Regions from separate parts of the Pseudomonas sp. LY-1 genome, predicted to be linked through region 1. Evidence: riboswitches for the same ligand, from Rfam matches in the RefSeq annotation. Region 1 holds a riboswitch; each other region holds the start of a gene.

Region 1 (4,673 bases):
GGTCGACTTCCCAGATCGCCGCGCGGCCTTGTTCCGCTTCCAGGCCGTTCTCGGCGACGTTGCTGTTGGAACCGACGCTCACATACAACTTGCTGCCGTCCTTGCTGGCCACCACGTTTTTCGTCCAGTGATGGTTGATGCTGCCCGCTGGCAGGTCGATGACCTTGCTGCCGGCGGTCTTGATCACGGTTTCGCCGGTCTGATAGGCAAAGCGCAGCAGCTTGTCCGAATCGGCCACGTACAGGTCATTGCCGACCAGCGTCATGCCGAAGGGCGAGTTGAGGTTTTCCAGGAATACCGTGCGGGTCTCCGCGACCCCATCGTGGTCGGCATCGCGCAGCAGGGTGATGCGGTTTGGGCTCGGCACACCGGCGCCGGCGCGGCCCATGACTTTCTCCATCACCCAGCCACGAATGCCTTTGGAGTCATCCGGCTTGGGCGGCGCGTTGGTTTGCGCCACCAGCACATCGCCGTTGGGTAATACGTACAGCCAGCGCGGGTGGTCCAGGCCTTCGGCGAAGGCCGCCACCTGGGTGCCGGCGGCGGCCGTCGGCGTGGTGCCTGCGGGCCAGCCGATGGCCGGAGCGATGTTCACCGTGGGGATCAGCGTCTTGTTCGGTTCCGGCAGTTGCGGTGAAGGCCCGGTGCCGTCGGATACCTTCAGGGTCGAGCTTTCGCCGCAGGCGGCAAGGCTGCCCGCGAGCATGATCAGTAAGGCGAGTCTTGTTTTATGCATGGTTTTCTCCTGGATGCCTGTAAGGGTAGAGGTGTGCGTTGCGGCGATGGTTCAAGTACAAGGCCAGCTTTAATTGACGCTCCACCCCCAACCCACTAACCTTCGCGGCTTGTTCCAGGTGCTCTGTGACCTACGGGTCGACTGAGTGAAACAGGGAAGCCGGTGAGTGAGCGCACTTGTACACAGTGCTGCCGCGATTCCGGCGCTGCCCCCGCAACGGTAAATGAGTCAAAACGGTGCTGTTTGCCACTGTATCGCTCGCGATATGGGAAGGCGCGCCGTCGGCGTGCGCTCTAGCGCGCCACTCATGAGCCCGGAGACCGGCCCGGATCATCCAACAGCATCACGGTGGGCGATGCTTGGCTGTCTGTTTTTGATTTTTCCTGCCCGCCGTTTTTGTCCAGCCCCAACGGAGAGCTGCCATGACCGATTCCCCCGAGCGCGACGAACGCCACCTGGCGCGCATGCTGCGTAAAAAAGCCGTGATCGATGAACGCATCGCCAATTCCCCGAACGAATGCGGCTTGCTGCTGGTGCTGACCGGCAACGGCAAAGGCAAGAGCAGCTCGGCATTTGGCATGCTGGCCCGTGCCATGGGCCATGGCATGCAGTGCGGTGTGGTGCAGTTCATCAAGGGGCGCAACAGCACCGGCGAAGAACTGTTCTTCCGCCGCTTCCCCGAGCAAGTGCGTTTCCATGTGATGGGCGAGGGTTTTACCTGGGAAACCCAGGACCGCCAGCGCGACATCGCGGCCGCTGAAGCCGCCTGGGCGGTGTCCCGCCAATTGCTGCAAGACCCGTCCATCGGTCTGGTGGTGCTGGATGAGCTGAACATCGCGCTCAAGCACGGCTATCTCGACCTGGATCAAGTCCTTGGCGATCTGCAGGCCCGCCCGCCGATGCAGCACGTGGTCGTCACCGGCCGTGGCGCCAAGCCCGAGCTGATCGAAATGGGCGACACCGTCACCGAGATGGGCATGCTCAAGCACGCGTTCCAGGCCGGTATCAAGGCACAGAAAGGCGTCGAACTTTGAATCAGCCCCGTCATTGCCCGGCCGTCTTGATCGCCGCACCGGCGTCCGGCCAGGGCAAAACCACGGTCACCGCCGCGCTGGCCCGTTTGCACCGCAACCTGGGGCGTAAGGTGCGCGTGTTCAAATGCGGCCCGGACTTCCTCGACCCGATGATTCACGAGCGCGCCAGCGGTGCGCCGGTGTATCAATTGGATATGTGGATGGTGGGCGAGCAGGAAAGTCGTCGCTTGCTGTGGGAAGCAGCGGGGGAGGCGGACCTGATCCTGATCGAAGGCGTGATGGGCCTGTTCGACGGCACGCCTTCCAGCGCTGACCTGGCGCGACACTTCGGTGTCCCGGTGCTCGGCGTGATCGATGGCACTGCGATGGCGCAAACCTTCGGCGCCCTGGCCCTCGGCCTGGCACGCTACCAGCCGGACTTGCCGTTCGCCGGGGTGCTGGCCAACCGCGTCGGCACCCTGCGCCATGCACAACTGCTTGAAGGCAGCCTCACCGAAGGCCTGCGCTGGTATGGCGCGCTGTCCCGCGAGACCGCTATCGAATTGCCCAGTCGCCACCTGGGCCTGGTGCAAGCCAGCGAACTGAATGACCTCGACCTGCGCCTGGACGCTGCCGCCCAGGCGTTGGGCAGCAGTTGCGAGGTCGCGTTGCCGCCGCCGGTGACCTTTGCCGCACCGCCCGTGATCCGCGCCGAACCGTTGCTGGCCGGCGTGCGTATTGCCATCGCCCGTGACGAAGCCTTCGCCTTCACCTACGGTGCGAGCCTCGATCTGCTGCGGGCGATGGGCGCTGAGTTGAGCTTCTTCTCGCCGATCCATGATCGCCAATTGCCCGATGCCGACAGCCTCTATCTGCCGGGCGGTTACCCCGAACTGCATCACCAGGCGCTGTCGGAAAACACCGCGATGCTGGATGCGATCCGTGCCCATCACGCTGCCGGCAAACCGCTGCTCGCCGAGTGTGGCGGGATGCTTTATCTGTTGGACTCGCTCACCGATGTCGACGGCATCCGCGCCGAACTGGTCGGCCTGCTACAGGGCGATGCGGTGATGCAAAAGAAGCTCGCGGCCCTGGCCCTGCAAAGCGTCGAATTGCCCGAGGGTGTGTTGCGCGGTCATACCTATCACCACTCGCTGACCAGCACCGAATGGCAGCCCGTTGCCCGTGGCGTGAGCCCCAATGGTGGGCGCGGGGCCGAGGCGGTGTATCGGCAGGGGCGGCTGACCGCGTCCTACGTCCACTTCTATTTCCCTTCCAACCCCCGCGCCGTTGCTGCGCTGTTTGCGCCCGGCGAAGGCAAATCGCACTCGGCTAAACACCACGAATCCACTGCGGGAGCGGGCTTGCCCGCGATAGGCTCATGACCGACAACGCCTTCCCCGAAGCCGAGCGCCAGGCCGTCTACCGCGCCATCGCCGAGCGCCGCGACATGCGTCACTTCAGCGGCGGCGATGTGGCTCCCGAACTGCTGCACCGTTTGCTCCAGGCCGCACACCAGGCGCCGAGCGTTGGCTTGATGCAACCGTGGCGGTTTATCCGCATCAGCGACCGCCAACTGCGTAGCCGGATTCAACAGTTGGTGGAGGAAGAACGCATACGCACCGCCGAGGCGTTGGGCGAGCGTTCCGATACATTTATGAAGCTCAAGGTCGAAGGCATCCACGACTGCGCCGAAGTGCTGGTGGCGGCGCTGATGGATGACCGCGAGCGGCATATCTTCGGCCGACGCACCTTGCCGGAAATGGACATGGCCTCGTTGTCCTGCGCGATCCAGAATCTGTGGCTGGCGGCGCGTGTCGAAGGCTTGGGCATGGGCTGGGTCTCGCTGTTCGAGCCGCAAGCCCTGGCCGACCTGCTGGGCTTGCCGCCCGGTGCGAAACCCCTGGCGGTGCTGTGCCTGGGGCCGGTCGAGGCGTTCTACCCGGCACCGATGTTGCAGCTCGAAGGCTGGGCCGAACCGCGGCCGCTGAGTGACATGTTGTATGAGAATGCGTGGGGAGTGCGTCAATGAGTGTGGCCTTGCTGTGTGTCGCTGCGGTGGCGCTGGATGCGCTGCTGGGCGAGCCCAGGCGCGGGCATCCGCTGGTGGCGTTCGGCAATTTTGCCGCGCGTATCGAGCAGCGTTTCAACAGCGGTGGCCGTGGCTGGCGCAGCCATGGTGTGACCGCGTGGTTTATTGCGGTGGTGCCGCTGACGCTGCTGGCCACTGCGTTGTCGTGGGCGCCTTATATCGGTTGGGTGCTGGAGATCCTCGCGTTGTACTGTGCCCTCGGCATGCGCAGTCTCGGCGAACATGTGATCCCGGTGGCCCAGGCCTTGCGCAGCGATGACCTGGACGAAGCCCGTCGACGCGTGAGTTACCTGGTGAGTCGCCAGACCAGTGAGCTGGATCGCACTGAAGTGGCCCGCGCCGCCACTGAATCGGTGCTGGAGAACGGCAGTGACGCGGTCTTTGCCGCACTGTTCTGGTTTGTCGTCGCGGGTGTGCCGGGCGTGGTGCTTTACCGCTTGAGCAACACCCTCGACGCGATGTGGGGCTATCGCAACGCACGCTTTGAGCGCTTCGGTTGGGCGGCGGCCAAGATCGACGACGTACTGAACTATATTCCGGCACGCCTGGTGGCGTTGACCTACGCCATACTCGGTAAAACCAGGCTGGCGATCAAATGCTGGCGCCGCCAGGGCTCGACCTGGGATAGCCCCAACGCCGGTCCGGTGATGGCGGCGGGGGCAGGTGCCTTGGGCGTCGAGTTGGGCGGTCCCGCGATCTACCACGGTGAGCTGCACCAGCGCCCGCCACTGGGCGAAGGCCCGGCGGCGGATGCAGACGCCATCGACCGCGGCTGGCAACTGGTGCAGCGCGGCGTATGGTTGTGGCTGCTGATTTTATGCATCGGGGGGCA
Region 2 (4,673 bases), 980 kb from region 1:
GTAGAACAGCACCGCCGCCACCGGGCACTCAGGATTCCAATCCAACTGCCAGTCGTTGAGGCACGCATGGGCTTTACGCGGGTGATAAATCGCGCTGCGCGCCAGGGTTTGCGGCTCGGCCCAGGCATAGTCGCGGCCCAGGTAAGCGCTGGCCAGGCAGCGATAAAAATCCAGCGCATTACCCAGGCCGCCCTGGCGCAGGAACTGCCACAGGCGGTCACGCGCTGCGGCATCCACGGTGCTGAGGCCGCTGAGTTCCGGGTCGGGGCGGTCATCCCCCGGCACCAGGATCAGCGTGACCCCGCGCTCGGCCAACGCCACCAGGCGCTCGACGCCGTAACGCCAATAGCCGATGCCGCCGTGCAGGGAAATCAGGATGACCTTGGCGTGGCGCAGCACTTCATCGACGTACAGGTCCACCGATGCATGGTTCTGCACCTGCATCGGGTTGGCCAGGCGCAAGCTCGGGTAATCCTCGGGCAACTGCTGGGCCGCTTCGGCCAGCAGCGCCAGGCTGGAATCGCCGCTGCACAGGATCACCAGCTCGGCGGGGGTTTGCCCAAGGTCGGCAATGTTGTCGTCCGCGACGAAACCGCCGGGCTGGGTCCTGAGCAGGTGCATGGGTTAAACGCTGAGGGCGGCGCGCAATTGCGCTTCGAGGCCCGCCGCGTCGAGGTCCTGGCCGATCAGCACCAGGCGCGTGATGCGCGCTTCGTCGGCGCTCCAGGCGCGGTCGAAGTGTTTGTCGAAGCGCGTGCCCACGCCCTGGATCAGCAGGCGCATCGGCTTGTTCGGGATCGCCGCGAAGCCTTTGACGCGCAGGATGCCGTGCTGCACCACCAATTGGCTCAGGGCGTCGAGCAGCAGGGCTTCGTCGGACTGGGGCAGGTCGATGGAAATGGAGTCGAACGCATCGTGATCATGATCGTCTTCGCCTTCGCCTTCGTGATGATGATCGTGATGGCTGTGGCGGCCGTCGATGTGCTCTTCGGAGCCGGCGCCCAGGCCGATCAGCACGTCCAGCGGTACCCGACCGCTGCTGGCTTCGATGATCTTCACCGCCGGCGGCAACTCTTCGGCGACTTCCAGGCGCACGCGGGCCAGGTCGTCGGGGCTGATCAGGTCGCACTTGTTGAGGATCACCAGGTCGGCGCTGGCCAGTTGGTCGGCGAACAGTTCATGCAGCGGTGATTCGTGGTCCAGGTTCGGGTCGAGTTTGCGCTGGGCGTCGACCTGATCCGGGAAGGCGGCGAAGGTGCCGGCCGCCACGGCGGGGCTGTCGACCACGGTGATCACCGCATCGACCGTGCAGGCGTTGCGGATTTCCGGCCACTGGAACGCCTGGACCAAAGGTTTTGGCAGGGCCAGGCCGGAGGTTTCGATGAGGATATGGTCAAGGTCGCCGCGACGGGCAACCAGTTCGCGCATCACCGGGAAGAACTCTTCCTGCACGGTGCAGCACAGGCAGCCGTTGGCCAGTTCATACACGCGGCCGTTGGCTTCTTCCTCGGTGCAGCCGATGGAGCACTGCTTGAGGATTTCACCGTCGATGCCCAGCTCGCCGAACTCGTTGACGATCACCGCGATGCGACGGCCCTGGGCGTTATCGAGCATATGGCGCAGCAAGGTGGTTTTGCCCGAGCCGAGAAAGCCGGTAACGATGGTGACGGGGAGTTTGGCCAGTGTTTTCATCGGATGCCCTTGGGGGCGGGCATACGGGACGATAGGCCCTGCGCGACGCGCAGCAGCAGATTTCGTCACCGGATCACCCCGCCCGGTTGAATTGAAAAATCGGTTGCGAGGCAGGTCTCCTGGCTTGGGGCTTGCGGGTCTTGCGACCGGCGCTGGCTGCGCCTTCCCGCCTTGATGGCAGTGGCGTGGCAGTCAGATAAACCCTTCACAGTTGCGGGGGCAGCCGCGGCTTGAACCGCGTTCCCTTCTTAGCTCCGGCCTGGGCCGAAGAACCTCGAGGGTGCAAGGCTACAGGGGCTCAGTCAATTTGACTACCGTCGCCCTGCATGCTTTCCTACACACCTTGTTTCGGGTGCCCTTCACAGGGTGAAACGGGAAACCGGTGCGTCATAGCGATATGACCAGTCCGGTGCTGCCCCCGCAACGGTAAGCGAGCGAAGCGTCACGGCCACTGTGCTTTGTGCATGGGAAGGCGATGCTTTCAGGACTCAGTTCAAGAGCCCCCTCGCAAGCCCGGAGACCGGCCCGAAAAAAATCATCTAACAAACCCGCGGTGGGCGGGCGCTGTTTGAACCCTGCGTGCCTGGCTCGCGGGTTTTGCATGCGCTCGTGTCACCCTGAACCCCTGAAGGGACGCGCCATGTCGATCATCAGCAGCACCTCGCCTAGCACCAGCAGCACCGCCACCCTGAGCCAACGCCTGGGCGCCGCCATCGGCGCGTCGATCCTCGGCGCGTGCCTGGTGTATTTCGCCGGGTTCTCGCATATCGAAGCGGTACACAACGCCGCCCACGATACCCGCCACAGCGCCGCGTTCCCGTGCCATTGAGACCTGCCGACATGATCAAGCGTATTGCGCAAACCGCAGGTTTCAGTGGGCTGCTGGCCGCCCTGTTGTTGACCTTGCTGCAAAGTTTCTGGGTCGCCCCGCTAATCATGCAGGCGGAAACCTTTGAAAAAGCCCCGGCCGCGACGCAAGTGGTACACGAGCACGCCGCCGGCACCGCTGCACACGCCCATGACGCCGAAGCCTGGGAGCCGGAAGATGGCTGGCAGCGCGTGCTGTCGACCACCGGCGGCAATCTGGTGGTGGCGGTCGGTTTCGCCTTGATGCTCGCCGGGCTCTACACCCTGCGCGCGCCGACTCGCACGGCTCAAGGCCTGCTGTGGGGCCTGGCCGGTTACGCAACCTTCGTGCTGGCGCCAACCCTGGGCCTGCCGCCGGAATTGCCGGGCACTGCCGCTGCCGACCTGGCACAACGGCAGATCTGGTGGATCGGCACGGCGGCCTCAACCGCGGCCGGTATCGCGCTGCTGGTATTCGGTGGCAACTGGCTGCTCAAGGCGCTGGGCGCGGCGATCCTCGTGGTGCCTCATGTGATTGGCGCTCCGCAACCTGAAGTGCATTCGATGCTGGCCCCTGAGGCTCTGGAAGCACAGTTCAAGATCGCCTCGCAACTGACCAACATCGCGTTCTGGTTGGCGTTGGGGCTGATCAGCGCCTGGTTGTTTCGCCGTAACCGCGACGATCGATACACCGCATGACCCTGGTCGTCGGCCTGGGCTGCCAGCGCGGCTGCGAGTTTCAAGCCCTGCTGGACCTGCTGGACGCCGCCCTCGCCGAGGGCGGTATCGAGCGCCATCGCATCACCGCCCTGGCCAGTCTTGATCGCAAGCAGGATGAACCGGGCTTGCTGGCCCTGACCCAATGGCTGAACCTGCCGCTGCACTGCTTCAGCGCGGCGCACCTGGCGATGTATGACGACCGTCTGAGCCACAGGTCTGCCGTCGCCTTTGCCCATACCGGTTGTTACGGCATCGCCGAAAGTGCCGCCCTGGCCCTGGCCGAACAACTCGGCGACGCCCCTGCGCGCCTGTTGGTCCCGCGCAAAAAATCCGCCCGGGCCACCTTGGCATTGGCCTGCGTCGACTGAAACCGCGATAATCGCCGCTTCCGATCATGAGCGTTCCTCATGCTCGCGCGTTTTTTCACAGGATTTGTCCATGACCGTCTACTTCATCGGCGCCGGCCCCGGCGACCCGGAATTGATCACCGTCAAAGGCCAGCGGCTGATCCGCAGTTGCCCGGTGATCATCTATGCAGGGTCGCTGGTGCCGGCGGCGGTACTGGAGGGGCATCAGGCCGAACAGGTGGTCAACAGCGCCGAACTGCACCTGGAACAGATCATCGAGCTGATCAAGGCCGCCGATGCCAGGGGCCAGGATGTGGCGCGGGTCCACTCCGGCGATCCAAGCCTGTACGGCGCAATTGGCGAACAGATCCGCCTGTTGCGCGAGTTGGGCATTGCGTTCCAGATCATTCCCGGCGTCACCGCCGTGGCCGCCTGCGCGGCGCTGCTGGAGACTGAACTGACCCTGCCGGATATCGCCCAGAGCGTGATTCTCACCCGCTACGCCGATAAAACCCGCATGCCCGCCGGTGAAGACTTCGACAGCCTGGCCCGCCACGGCACGACCATGGCGATTCATCTGGGGGTCAATCACCTGGAGAAGATCGTCGCCGAACTGCTGCCGCACTATGGCGCGGATTGCCCGATTGCCGTGGTACACCGCGCGACCTGGCCGGATCAGGATTGGGCTGTCGGCACCTTGGCGGACATTGCCGACAAAGTCGCGGCCAAAGGCTTCAGGCGCACGGCGCTGATTGTGGTGGGTCGGGTGCTGGCCAGTGACAGTTTCAGCGCGTCGTCGCTGTATCGGGCCGGGCATGCACACCTGTACCGACCCTAATCAAAAACATCAAAAAACAAACATAAAACACTGATTTAATTAAATAAACACAAAAAAATGTGGGAGGGAGCTTGCTCCCGATAGCGGTGTATCTGTTGCTTGATAAGTCGACTGACCCGCCGCTATCGGGAGCAAGCTCCCTCCCACACTTAATTTTCAGCGTTAGGTAGGTCGCGTAAGAAGCTGAATTTTAAGCATAAAAAAACGGCGCTCACGGGGCGCCGTTTTTT
Region 3 (4,673 bases), 230 kb from region 1:
CAGGCTCAGCAGCGGATATGCCGGCGCACGCACTGCACCAGCCCGTCCAGCGCCTCTGACTTCACAGGCGCGAGCACACACACCGTGTGCTCGCGCTCACCTTCGGTCACGGTCAGGGTGTAATGCACCTGGCCTGGATTACCGGGTTCCGGCGCGGTGCTTTGCGGCAACTGAAAGAAGTGTGAAGCCTCGATCAGTTGCCGCAACTCTTGCTGGTCCGCCTCGGGCAGCGTCTCCAGTTCCACGGTGTTCGGTCGGGCCAGGCCCGGGAAAAACGCGGGCCCCCCAATTTCCTTGATCGAAATTTGCATGGCTGTTCCTCACCGCCCAGGCGGGTTGTCAGACGTTAATGCCCACTGCTTTCCAGCCTTCCTTCACCGCCTTGTGCTCGGCCTTGCCAGCACCGTACAGCCGACCGGCAATGTCGTAGGTGATGCGCGCGAAACGCAGAAACCCCGCGTTCGGCCGCAACCGCGCATCGCGTAACGCGTCATACCAGATACGCCCTGCGCGCTCCCAGGCAAACCCGCCGATCTTCGTGGCTACCTGATAGAACGCATGGTTGGGAATACCGGAATTGATATGCACCCCGCCGTTGTCCTCATAGGTCTGCACAAAATCGTCCATATGCCCCGGCTGAGGGTCCTTGCCCAGCAGCTTGTCATCGAACGCGGTGCCCGGCGCTTTCATCGAGCGCAACGCAGTGCCTTTGATTTTCTTGGTAAACAACCCTTTGCCGATCAACCAATCCGCATCTTGCGCCGTTTGCTGCAGCGCGTACTGCTTGATCAGTGAGCCGAACACGTCGGACAGCGACTCGTTCAACGCACCGGATTGATTGAAATACATCAGCTTGGCCTCATCTTCGGTCACACCGTGGGCCAACTCATGGCCAATGACATCAAGGGCTATCGTGAACCGGTTGAATAGCTGCTGATCGCCATTACCAAACACCATCTGGCTCGAGTTCCAGAATGCATTGTTGTAGTTCTGGCCAAAATGAACGGTCGCGTCCAGCGCCATACCGGCGTCGTCTATGGAGTTGCGGTCGAAGACCTGATCGAAAAAATCGAATGTGGCGCCCAACCCATCGTAGGCCTCGTCCACCGCCACATCACCACTGACGGGTTGCCCTTCGCCACGGATCAACTTGCCCGGCAGGCTATCGGCGCCCTCGGCGCTGTAGATCGAACGCCGTTTTTCGGCGCCCATGGGCAGGGCCATGTGGGCGGCCCCTTTGGCGGGTACGGCAACCATGCGCAACGAACGGAACGTGCTGTCTTTGGCGCGTGTGCGTAACGCGACTTCCCGTTGCGCTTTATCGCCGTTGCGGGCGATCTGGTCGAGCATGTATGGCGGGATCAGGCAGAAAATCGGGTTGCGATGCTGGCGAACACACATTGGCTGGCTCCATTTTGGCGTGGGGTGAACGTCCGGGTAACCGTTCAAGAATAGTCCTGCCGTGGCGGCTTGGGCCAAATTGTCATGAAGCTATGCTGCAGTAGTGTTAATCCGAGGACTGCGAGGAACTTACAATGCCCCCACGCGCCACCAAAATCGACCTTTCGCACCGCCCCCGGCTCGCCGATCTGCGCCCGTTGATCGCGGCCGGCCCGAGTCTCATGGAGGCCAGGGCGGTGACTGCGCGTGTCACTGCGGCCAAGGACCTGCAGGACCGGCGCGGCTACGCTGAAGCGTTTCTCGACCGCTTCGTGGTGCCATGGCCCACGGTGGATGAAGCCCTGCTGGCTGACGTACAGCCGCTGCGCCTGGACTACACGCATTTCTCAGTGACCATGTCGCGCTCGAGGCGACTGGCACTCTACGTGGGCGCCAATATCGATGGCGCACAGCATGTGGATATCATCCGCAGCAACGACGCCTGGGCCTACGACGGCCGCCTGCCCATCAGCGCACAGGTGGGTGATGCGCTCTACACCGACAATGGCCTGGACCGCGGTCATCTGGTGCGCCGACAGGACCCCAACTGGGGTGACGCGGCCAACACCGCCAATACCGACACCTTCCACTTCACCAACTGCTCACCGCAGATGAGCGGCTTCAACCAGAAGACCTGGCTGGAACTCGAGGACTACATTCTCGATAACACACAACGCTGGAAAGCCCGGGCCACGGTGTTTACCGGCCCGGTGTTGGCGGACGACGACCGCGTCTACCGGGGCGTTAAAATCCCCAAAGCGTTCTGGAAAGTGGTCGCCTACCTCAGCGACGACGGCAAGCCCTGCGCCAGCGCCTACATGATCGACCAAAACCGCGAGCTGGGTCAGCTCGACCTCATGTTCGGCCAGCTCAGAACCTACCAGCGCAGCGTGATTCAGATCGAACGCTTGACCGGTATCCGCTTCGCCAACCTGGCCGACTACGATGGTTTCAGCAATGAAGAGCGCGCCACGGGGACGCGAATTGAAGCGCTGATCCAGGGCCCTGAAGATATTCGTCTGTAACCGGACGACCTAAGGCTATATCGCCCCGCCGTGATCGACTACCATACCGCGCCGGTTCCCAAACGGGACTAATAGGGAATCCGAAGCGCGGTACACCGCGCCAATCGGAACTGCCCCCGCAACTGTAGATGCCGAGCCCGCTCCCCCACTGCCACTGGACCCCGTCCGGGAAGGCTGGAGCGTGGCGACGACGCATCAGTCAGGAGACCTGCCGGCCCAGTAAAATCACTAACCGGCGGGGTGTCCGGGAAGGACATCCTTGCCTGCCTCACCCGCAGCGGTCGAGGGCGTGTTTCCGAACCGTACACCCCCTGTTCCAGGTACGGCTCCAAGGAGATTGCCCAATGCTGCCACGCGTTACCGCCCTGCTCACCGGCCTGGGCCTGTGTGCCCTGGCCCAAGCGGCCCCCACTCAGTACCCGCTGACAGTGGAGAACTGCGGCAGCAGCCTGACCTTCGCGCAAGCGCCCGCCCGCGCCGTGACCATCGGCCAGGCTGCCACCGAAATGCTCTATGCCCTCGGCGTGGGCGATAAAGTGGTCGGCACGTCGCTGTGGTTCAACAACGTGCTGCCACAGTTCAAGGCGCTGAACGACGGCATCGAACGCCTGGCCAATAACGAACCGAGCTTCGAGTCGGTGATCGCCAAGCGCCCGCAACTGGTGGCGGCCGAGCTGGAATGGGTGGTCGGCCCGCAAGGCGTGGTGGGCACCCGCGAGCAGTTTCATGAGTTGAAGATCCCCACCTACCTGCTGCCCTCCGACTGCGAAGCCAAGAACAACCGGGTGGGCGCCGACGGCACGCGGCTGGAGCCGTTCCGCATCGACACGATCTACAAGGGCATCCGCCAGTTGGCGGAGATTTTCGACGTGCAGGATCGCGGCCAGCAACTCAACGATGAACTCAAGGCGCGCCTGGCCAAGTCCGTCGCCACCGTGCAAGGCAAGGGGCTCAAGCAGGCCAGCGCGCTGGTGTGGTTTTCCAGCGCCGAGATGGCCAGCGATCCCTATGTGGCCGGTCACAAGGGTGTCCCCGAATTCATGCTGCAAACGCTCGGCCTGCGCAACGTGGTGCAGTCCGATGAGGAATGGCCCGCCGTCGGCTGGGAAACCATCGCCAAGGCCAACCCCACCGTGCTGGTGATCGCCCGCATGGACCGTCGCCGCTACCCGGCCGACGATCATGCACAGAAGCTCGCCTTCCTGCGCAGCGACCCGGTGACGCGCAACATGGACGCGGTGAAACACAACCGCATCATCATCCTCGACGCCATGGCCCTGCAGGCCAGCGTGCGGACCTTCGAGGGTCTTGAACAACTGGCCGCGGCCATCGACGGCTACGACCTGCCGAAATGATACGAACCCTACTCGCCCTGGCATTGCTACTGATCGCCGTGCTCGCCGGCGTGGCCATCGGCGAAACCGCCATCGCGCCGCAGGTGGTGTTGCAGGTACTCGCCAACAAACTGTGGGCGGCCGGCTACGTGCTGGACCCGATCGATGAAGGCGTGGTGTGGAACTACCGCCTGACCCGCGCCCTGGTCGCCGCCGCATGCGGGGCCGGGCTGGCCACCTGCGGGGTGATTTTGCAGTCGTTGTTGCGCAACCCCCTGGCCGATCCTTACCTGCTGGGCATCAGCGCCGGCGCGTCGACCGGCGCAGTCCTGGTGGTGCTGATGGGCGTCGGCGGCGGCTTGGTTTCGCTGTCGGTCGGTGCGTTCGGCGGGGCGATGGCGGCGTTTGCGCTGGTGGTATTGCTCGCACGGGCCAGCGGTTCGTCCAGCGGCACCGGGCAGATCATCCTCGCAGGCATTGCCGGCTCGCAGCTGTTCAATGCGCTCACCGCGTTCCTGATCACCAAGTCGGCCAGCTCCGAACAGGCACGCGGCATTCTGTTCTGGCTGCTGGGCAACCTCAGCGGCGTGCGTTGGCCGTCGGTGTGGCTGGCGGTGCCGGTGGCGGTCGCCGGGTTGACGGTGTGCCTGTGGCATCGTCGGGCGCTGGATGCGTTCACCTTCGGCCGCGACTCGGCGGCCTCCCTCGGCATCCCGGTACGCCGCGTGCAATGGGTGCTGGTGGGCTGCGCGGCATTGGTCACGGCGGTGATGGTGTCGATTGTCGGCTCCATTGGTTTTGTCGGGCTGGTGATTCCCCATGCCGCGCGCCTGCTGCTCGGCACCGGGCACTCGCGCCTGTTGCCGGCCAGCGC

The links. A riboswitch is a leader RNA that binds a small molecule or an ion and turns the genes downstream of it on or off. The one in region 1 is predicted to bind cobalamin.
Region 2: linked by a shared signal. The riboswitch ahead of MOQ67_RS18375 (CbtB domain-containing protein) and the one ahead of cobO (cob(I)yrinic acid a,c-diamide adenosyltransferase) in region 1 are both predicted to bind cobalamin.
Region 3: linked by a shared signal. The riboswitch ahead of MOQ67_RS21880 (ABC transporter substrate-binding protein) and the one ahead of cobO (cob(I)yrinic acid a,c-diamide adenosyltransferase) in region 1 are both predicted to bind cobalamin.

The regions. Positions count from the first base shown of each region.
Region 1 is NZ_CP094353.1:5,016,801-5,021,473, reverse strand. Features, by position in the region: gene MOQ67_RS22990 (PQQ-dependent sugar dehydrogenase) at 1-736, opposite strand, end outside; cobalamin riboswitch at 836-1,079, shown strand; gene cobO (cob(I)yrinic acid a,c-diamide adenosyltransferase) at 1,159-1,770, shown strand; gene MOQ67_RS22980 (cobyrinate a,c-diamide synthase) at 1,767-3,134, shown strand; gene bluB (5,6-dimethylbenzimidazole synthase) at 3,131-3,781, shown strand; gene cbiB (adenosylcobinamide-phosphate synthase CbiB) at 3,778-4,673, shown strand, end outside.
Region 2 is NZ_CP094353.1:4,040,551-4,045,223, forward strand. Features, by position in the region: gene cobN (cobaltochelatase subunit CobN) at 1-621, opposite strand, end outside; gene cobW (cobalamin biosynthesis protein CobW) at 625-1,692, opposite strand; cobalamin riboswitch at 1,785-1,984, opposite strand; cobalamin riboswitch at 2,026-2,235, shown strand; gene MOQ67_RS18375 (CbtB domain-containing protein) at 2,333-2,521, shown strand; gene MOQ67_RS18380 (CbtA family protein) at 2,533-3,237, shown strand; gene MOQ67_RS18385 (cobalamin biosynthesis protein) at 3,234-3,626, shown strand; gene cobM (precorrin-4 C(11)-methyltransferase) at 3,697-4,443, shown strand.
Region 3 is NZ_CP094353.1:4,784,862-4,789,534, forward strand. Features, by position in the region: gene MOQ67_RS21865 (protealysin inhibitor emfourin) at 6-311, opposite strand; gene MOQ67_RS21870 (M4 family metallopeptidase) at 340-1,401, opposite strand; gene MOQ67_RS21875 (DNA/RNA non-specific endonuclease) at 1,536-2,465, shown strand; cobalamin riboswitch at 2,501-2,695, shown strand; gene MOQ67_RS21880 (ABC transporter substrate-binding protein) at 2,810-3,820, shown strand; gene MOQ67_RS21885 (FecCD family ABC transporter permease) at 3,817-4,673, shown strand, end outside.